Regions from separate parts of the Streptomyces sp. NPDC047042 genome, predicted to be linked through region 1. Evidence: riboswitches for the same ligand, from Rfam matches in the RefSeq annotation. Region 1 holds a riboswitch; each other region holds the start of a gene.
What was found. Region 1 has a riboswitch for S-adenosylmethionine ahead of ABZ855_RS33360 (aminotransferase class V-fold PLP-dependent enzyme). Riboswitches for the same ligand answer to the same signal wherever they lie in the genome.
Positions count from the first base shown of each region.

Region 2: linked by a shared signal. The riboswitch ahead of thrC (threonine synthase) and the one ahead of ABZ855_RS33360 (aminotransferase class V-fold PLP-dependent enzyme) in region 1 are both predicted to bind S-adenosylmethionine.
Region 3: linked by a shared signal. The riboswitch ahead of ABZ855_RS32795 (ABC transporter substrate-binding protein) and the one ahead of ABZ855_RS33360 (aminotransferase class V-fold PLP-dependent enzyme) in region 1 are both predicted to bind S-adenosylmethionine.

Region 1 is NZ_JBEYVP010000033.1:8,515-10,773, forward strand. It holds gene trpD (anthranilate phosphoribosyltransferase) at 1-557, shown strand, start outside; SAM riboswitch class IV at 675-792, shown strand; gene ABZ855_RS33360 (aminotransferase class V-fold PLP-dependent enzyme) at 989-2,259, shown strand, end outside.
Region 2 is NZ_JBEYVP010000010.1:13,331-15,589, forward strand. It holds gene ABZ855_RS13215 (glucosyl-3-phosphoglycerate synthase) at 1-890, opposite strand, end outside; SAM riboswitch class I at 1,059-1,210, shown strand; gene thrC (threonine synthase) at 1,225-2,259, shown strand, end outside.
Region 3 is NZ_JBEYVP010000032.1:25,417-27,675, forward strand. It holds gene ABZ855_RS32795 (ABC transporter substrate-binding protein) at 1-862, opposite strand, end outside; SAM riboswitch class IV at 1,221-1,335, opposite strand; gene ABZ855_RS32800 (NADP-dependent oxidoreductase) at 1,615-2,259, opposite strand, start outside.

The DNA of each region.
Region 1 (2,259 bases):
ACCCGGCGATGCGTCATGTGGGCGCCGCGCGCGGCCAGTTGGGCATCCGCACGGTCTTCAACATCCTGGGCCCGCTGACCAACCCCGCCAAGGTCAAAGCCCAGGCGGTCGGGGTCGCGCACCCCCGGATGGCGCCCATCGTCGCCGGTGTCTTCGCCGAGCGCGGCAACTCGTCCCTGGTGTTCCGGGGCGACGACGGCCTCGACGAACTGACGATCACCGCCACCTCCCGGGTGTGGGTCGTCAGGGACGGCAAGGTGACCGAGGAGACCTTCGACCCCCGCGACGTCGGCATCGAACTGGTCCCGGTGGAGGCGCTGCGCGGCGGCGACTCCTCCTACAACGCCGCGGTCGCCCGGCGGCTGCTGGACGGCGAGACCGGGCCCGTACGGGATGCCGTGCTGCTCAACTCGGCGGCGGCGCTGGTGGCGTTGGACCCGGGCCCGGGCTCGCTCGCCGAGCAGATCGGCGCCAAAATGGCGCGGGCCGCGGAGTCCATCGACTCCGGGGCGGCGAAGCGGACGCTCGAGCGGTGGGCGGCGGCCAGCAACTCCTAGCGGCTCCTGGCGACTCCTGGGGTTCCTAGCGACTCCCAGCGGTTCCTCGGTGGTGGGCGTCCCGCGATCCGGACACGGGTTGCGGGACGTCGATCACCTCCGTTACGTTCTCTTCCAGGTCATGAGTGACAGTCATGAGGCCCCGGCCGACTGTCCGGCAACCCTCCGTCCGTGGCGGGGTGCCCCGGGATGAAGACCAGGCCGTAGGCAGCAAGGCTTACGGCAAGCGCGGGCCCCTCTCGACACCAGGGGTCCTGGTCGTTCGAGGGAGTCTTCCGTGAGCAAGCGAATGCGATAGGGCTGCCGAGCCCCGCCTCCGCGCACCCTTTTCACCTTCCTTTCCTGTGCTGAGCCACGTCCGACGTCCGTAGCCATGGGCCGTCCGTGTCCGCTCGCACAGCGATTCCTCTTGTCTCTCACGGGAGTTCGCCATGTCTGTCTCCACCGTTGCCGCCGCCCAGACCGTTTGTGCCCCGCTGCCCGTTCTGGGCCGTGATGTCACCGTCCCGCTCGTCACCGGCGGCGAGGTCACCTACGCGGCGCTCGACTACGCCGCCAGCGCCCCCGCTCTCCAGCGGGTCTGGGACGACGTGGCCGCGTACGCGCCCTACTACGGCAGTGTGCACCGGGGTGCCGGCTACCTCTCCCAGCTGTCGACGGACCTCTTCGAGAACGCCCGCAGGACCGTCACCGAGTTCCTGGACTGCCGCGCCGACGACCAGCTGATCTTCACCCGGTCCACCACCGACTCCCTGAACCTGCTGGCCTCCGCCCTCCCCGACGGCTGCCAGGTCTTCGTCTTCGAGACCGAGCACCACGCCTCGCTGCTGCCCTGGCAGCACGCCCAGGTCACCTACCTCGACGCCCCGCGCACCCCCGAGCAGGCCGTCGCCACCCTCCGCGAGGCCCTCGCCGCCCGCGACCCCAAGGGCCCGGCCCTCGTCTGCGTCACCGGCGCCTCCAACGTCACCGGAGAGCTGTGGCCCGTACGGGAGCTGGCCGCCGCCGCCCACGAGCACGGTGCCCGGATCGTCCTGGACGCCGCTCAGCTCGCCCCGCACCACCCGGTCTCCGTCCAGGACCTGGACGTCGACTGGGTCGCCTTCTCCGGCCACAAGCTGTACGCGCCCTTCGGTTCCGGCGTCCTGGCCGGCCGCGCCGACTGGCTGCGCGCCGCCGACCCGTACCTCGCCGGTGGCGGCGCCAGCCGCAAGGTCACGCGGCGCGAGGACGGGGGAGTGGACGTGGAGTGGCACGACAGTGCGGCGCGGCACGAGGCGGGGTCGCCGAATGTGATCGGTGCCTACTCGATCGCCGCTGCCTGCAACGCCCTCACGGAGGCCGGGTTCGAGTCGCTGGTGGCCCGGGAGCAGTACCTGATCGACACCGTGCGGGCGGGGCTGGCGGAGGTGCCCGAGGTGCGGGTGCTGTCGCTGTTCGGTGACGACGCGCCTCGGGTCGGGGTCATCTCGTTCGTCGTCGAGGGGTGGAACAGCTCGCACTTCGCCGCTGCGCTGTCCGCGGAGTACGGGATCGGGGTGCGGGACGGGTTGTTCTGCGCGCATCCGCTGGTGCGGACGCTGCTGGGCAGTGAGCCGCAGACTCAGGGGGAGTGCGGGGCGCCTGAGGCGGCGCCCGGGGAGAAGTCGCTGAACGCGATCCGGGTGAGCTTCGGGGCGGGGACGCCCGATGAGCATGTGGA
Region 2 (2,259 bases), on a different contig from region 1:
TCGAAACCGTCCTCCCCGCGTTCGAACTGGGTGAGGGAAGGGCGGATGAGATGGCCCCGGGCCAGCCTGAGCTGGGCGGTGCGGTAGATCGCGGCGGCCATCCGGCCCAGGGCCTGGCCGTCCTGGTGGCGGTGTTTGCGCACTCCCACGTCGACCTGCGCGAGCGCGTCCAGACCGACCAGGTGCAGGGCGTCGATCAGCATGCCCAGCTCCACGCCGTAGCCGACGGGGAACGGGAGCTGTTCGAGGAGCGAGCGGCGGGCCGCGTACTCGCCGCCGAGCGGCTGGACGAAGCCGGCCAGCTGCGGCCAGTGCATGTTGAGCAGGGGGCGGGCCATGAGTTCGGTCACACGACCGCCCTGGCCGGCGGTCCTGCCGGAGGCGAGCGAATTCAGCTCGGTGCCGAGCGGGCGGTCGTACATCGCCTTGACGAGGTCGACACCCGGGTCCGTGAGCAGCGGGCCCACGATCCCGGAGACGAACTCCGACGAGAACTCCTTCAGGTCCGCGTCGACGAAGCAGACGATGTCCCCGCTGGTCACGAGCAGCGAGCGCCACAGCACCTCGCCCTTGCCCGGAACCGCCGGGATGCGCGGCAGGATGTCGTCGCGGTGCACGACCCGGGCGCCCGCAGCGGCGGCCACCTCGGAGGTACGGTCGGTCGATCCGGAGTCGATGACCACGATCTCGTCGACCAGCGGCGCCTTCAGCATCAGGTCCCGGCGGATGACGGCGACGATCTCGCCGACCGTCTCCTCCTCGTTGAGCGCGGGCAGGACGACACTCACCGTGGCGTTGGAGGAACGCTTCGCGGCGATCAGCTTCTTGAGCGGGCGGTCGCGGGCGGCCCAGGAGCGCGTGCTCAGCCAGCGCTCGACGTCTTCCAGCACGTGCGGCTCTCCCTTACGTTCGTGGGGGGAAGCGCGATCTTGTATCTCGCGGTTCGGACGGCTCCCACCACCATCCAAGCCTTCGGTTACAGTCTTGAACAACGCGGGTGACCATCGCATGTCCGAGGGCAGCGGCGTTCACAAGCTCACAACCTGACAACTTCATACCGCTCATCCAGAGGGGCAGAGGGATACGGCCCGATGAAGCCCCGGCAACCCTCCAGTCGGCACTCGTGATCCGCTAACGGTCAGCGAGGCTCCCGGCTCGGGAAGGTGCCAAATCCGTCTCACGGCGAAACGCGTCGTGAGAAAGATGAGGAAGGGTTTCGCCTCCATGGCTGCGCAAACTGCCGAGAGCACCACGACCGGCTCCGTCACCTCCGCCGTTCCCCCCGTCGATCTCGGCCCCGCCGCCGCGCTCTCCTGTCGCGAATGCGGCCACCGGGTCCCCCTCGGTCCCGTGTTCGCCTGCGAGGAGTGTTTCGGCCCGCTGGAGATCGCCTACGACTTCTCCTCGTACGACACCGAGGAACTCCGCAAGCGCATCGAAGCGGGACCCGCGAACATCTGGCGTTACGCGCCCCTCCTGCCCGTCCCCGCGGACGTCGCCGAGAAGCCGAACATCAACCCCGGCTGGACCAAGCTCGTCAAGGCCGACAACCTCGCCCGCGAGCTGGGTGTCGACGCCGGCAAGCTCTTCGTCAAGGACGACTCCGGCAACCCGACCCACTCCTTCAAGGACCGGGTCGTCGCCCAGGCCCTGGAGGCCGCCCGCGCCTTCGGCTTCACCACCCTCTCCTGCTCCTCCACGGGCAACCTGGCCGGTGCCGTCGGCGCCGCCGCCGCCCGCGCCGGCTTCCGCTCCTGCGTGTTCATCCCGCACGACCTGGAGCAGGGCAAGGTCGTCATGGCCGCGGTGTACGGCGGCGAGCTCGTCGGCATCGAGGGCAACTACGACGACGTGAACCGCTTCTGCTCCGAGCTGATCGGCGACCCGGCCGGCGAGGGCTGGGGCTTCGTCAACGTCAACCTGCGCCCGTACTACGCGGAGGGCAGCAAGACCCTCGCGTACGAGATCTGCGAGCAGCTCGGCTGGCGGCTGCCGGACCAGCTCGTCGTGCCCATCGCCTCCGGGTCGCAGCTCACGAAGATCGACAAGGGTCTGCAGGAGCTGATCAAGCTCGGGCTGGTCGAGGACAAGCCGTACAAGATCTTCGGTGCCCAGGCGGAGGGCTGCTCGCCGGTGTCCGTGGCCTACAAGGCCGGGCACGACGTCGTACGGCCGCAGAAGCCCAACACGATCGCCAAGTCGCTGGCGATCGGCAACCCGGCGGACGGGCCGTACGTGCTGGACATCGCGCGGCGGACC
Region 3 (2,259 bases), on a different contig from region 1:
GGAGGGCGACCTGACCACCCTTGAGCGCCGCCTCGTTGGCCCTGCCGACGCTGGCGATGGCGTCCACCTGGCCGGACTGCAGACTGCCGGCGCGCACACCCGCCTCGGGCACCACCTTGAACACCAGCTTGTCCAGGTACGCCTCCCCCTTCTTGGCCCACAGGGAGGAACCCCAGTCGTATCCGCTGCGCCTGGCCAGGGTCACCGACTGGTTCTGCACGTACTGCTTGAGCACGAACGGCCCGGACCCGATCACCCCTTCGCTGCACTTCTGCTGCGGGGTCCTCTTCACGCTCGCCGACGACTCGATGCCCAGGGAGTGCGTCGAAGTGGCCTGCAGGAACTGGGCGTTGGGCTGTTCGAAGGTCACTCTCACCGTGAGCGGGTCGATCGCGGTGGTGCTCTTGACGCCGCTCAGGTAGCCCTCGGCCAGGGTGCCGAGCGCGCCGAGATCCGGCACCGCGTCGAAGTTGTCCTTGACCACCTGCGCGGTCAGCTTCGACCCGTCGCTGAAGGTGACCCCCGGCCGCAGATGGAACGTGAACGTCCTGGCGTCGGAGCTGATCTCCCAGCTCTTCGCCAGCCACGGCACGATCTTGCCGGTGTCGGGGTCCTGGTCCGTCAGGGAATCCACGATCTGGCGTACCGAGTAGATGGTCTCGTTGCTGGCGACCTGCTGCGGATCGACGCAGCCGGCGTCCGAACCCACCGCGAAGGTCAGGGTGCCACCGGACTGCGGCCGAGCGCTGCCGGCGCCGGAGCCCTCGGCGCCCGACCCGCAGGCGGTCAGCAGAACACTGCTGGTGAGGAGGGCGGTCAGGGCTGCCCATCGGGGGGATCTGAAAACCGGAAGTGTTGTCACGCGGAGGGTTCTCCTACTCGTGTCACCAGGCATGGAGGTGCCGTACGAGGCACACAGCCGTGCGTGGGTGTGCGGCCCCGGCCGGTGCGACACCGGTGGCGGGGGAGCGCTGTGCGACAAGGATCAGGGGGAAGCGGAGTCAGCCACGAGAGAGCGCGGTGACGACCGGCGCATGCCGAACCGCGGCCGACGGCGAGGTGGAACCGTCAGGCCTGACAGAGGCAGCTGGTCGAGCGCTTCAGATCGATGTGGCGTCGGCGCGCGAGCCGCGAGAACACCGTGGCGACGGCGAAGGAGGCACTGGGGTCACTGGCGTGCCGCATACCGCTCCTCCCCCGTCCCAGGCCCCGGTCACGGGGCCACGCGCTTGCGGGGATCATCGGCGATCCTCGCCGGGCTTTCACCTGGAGCACCCCACCGCGCGGGAGGGTTGCCGGTCAGCGAGCCAGGGCTTGACGCTGACACTCAATGCCGTTGGTGATCGTACGGAGCACTCTCGTCGTACGTCAATGGCGGATCCAGGGCCTGAGACGGACCGATCCCCGGCACGCCTGCGGGGCCGGCTCACGAACTGTCGTGATCCCGGGAGGAGTTCGGCGAGGCCGGCCTGGGAGGGCGAGGGGGCCTGGGAGGGGATCACGACGTCGAGGGCGCGGATGCCCGGGACCACGACCCGCTGCTCGGCGAGCGCGGTGACCGGGTCCTCGATCAACCCCGTTCCGCTCGGTTGGGTGTGGAGCCGCCGATGCGTCTCAGTCGTTGCCCAGCGCCATCGAGACCACGACCTTGCCCGCCTTGGTGCGCCCCTGCTCGACATGCGCCATCGCTTCGAGCGTCTGGTCGAACGGGAAGGTGCTGTCGATGACCGGGCGGAGCTTCCCGCTGTCGTACAGCGCGCCCAGTTTGCGCAGCTGGGAGCCGCTGGCCCGCATGAAGAAGAACTCGTAGCGCACTCCCAGCGCCCTGGCCTGCTTGCGGATCTTGCGGCTGAGGGTGTTCATGACCAGGCCCATGAAGGAGGGCGCGCCGAGCTGCTTGGCGAACGCGGCGTCGGGCGGGCCGACGACACTGACGGCGAGGCCGCCGGGCTTCAGCACGGTCAGCGACTTCTCGAGGTTCGCCCCGCCCGCGGCGTCCAGCACCAGGTCGTAGCCGGAGAGCACCTTGGAGAAGTCCTCCTTGGTGTAGTCGACGACGACATCGGCGCCGAGGCTCCTGACCAGCTCCTCGGTCTCGGTGTTCGTGGTGGTCGCCACGGTGGCCCCGAGGTGCTTGGCGAGCTGGACGACCGTCGACCCGAGGCCACCGGCACCGGCGTGGACGAGTACCTTCTGCCCCGGCGTCACATGGGCGCGCTCGACGAGAACCTGCCAGGCGGCCAGCGCCACCAGCGGCAC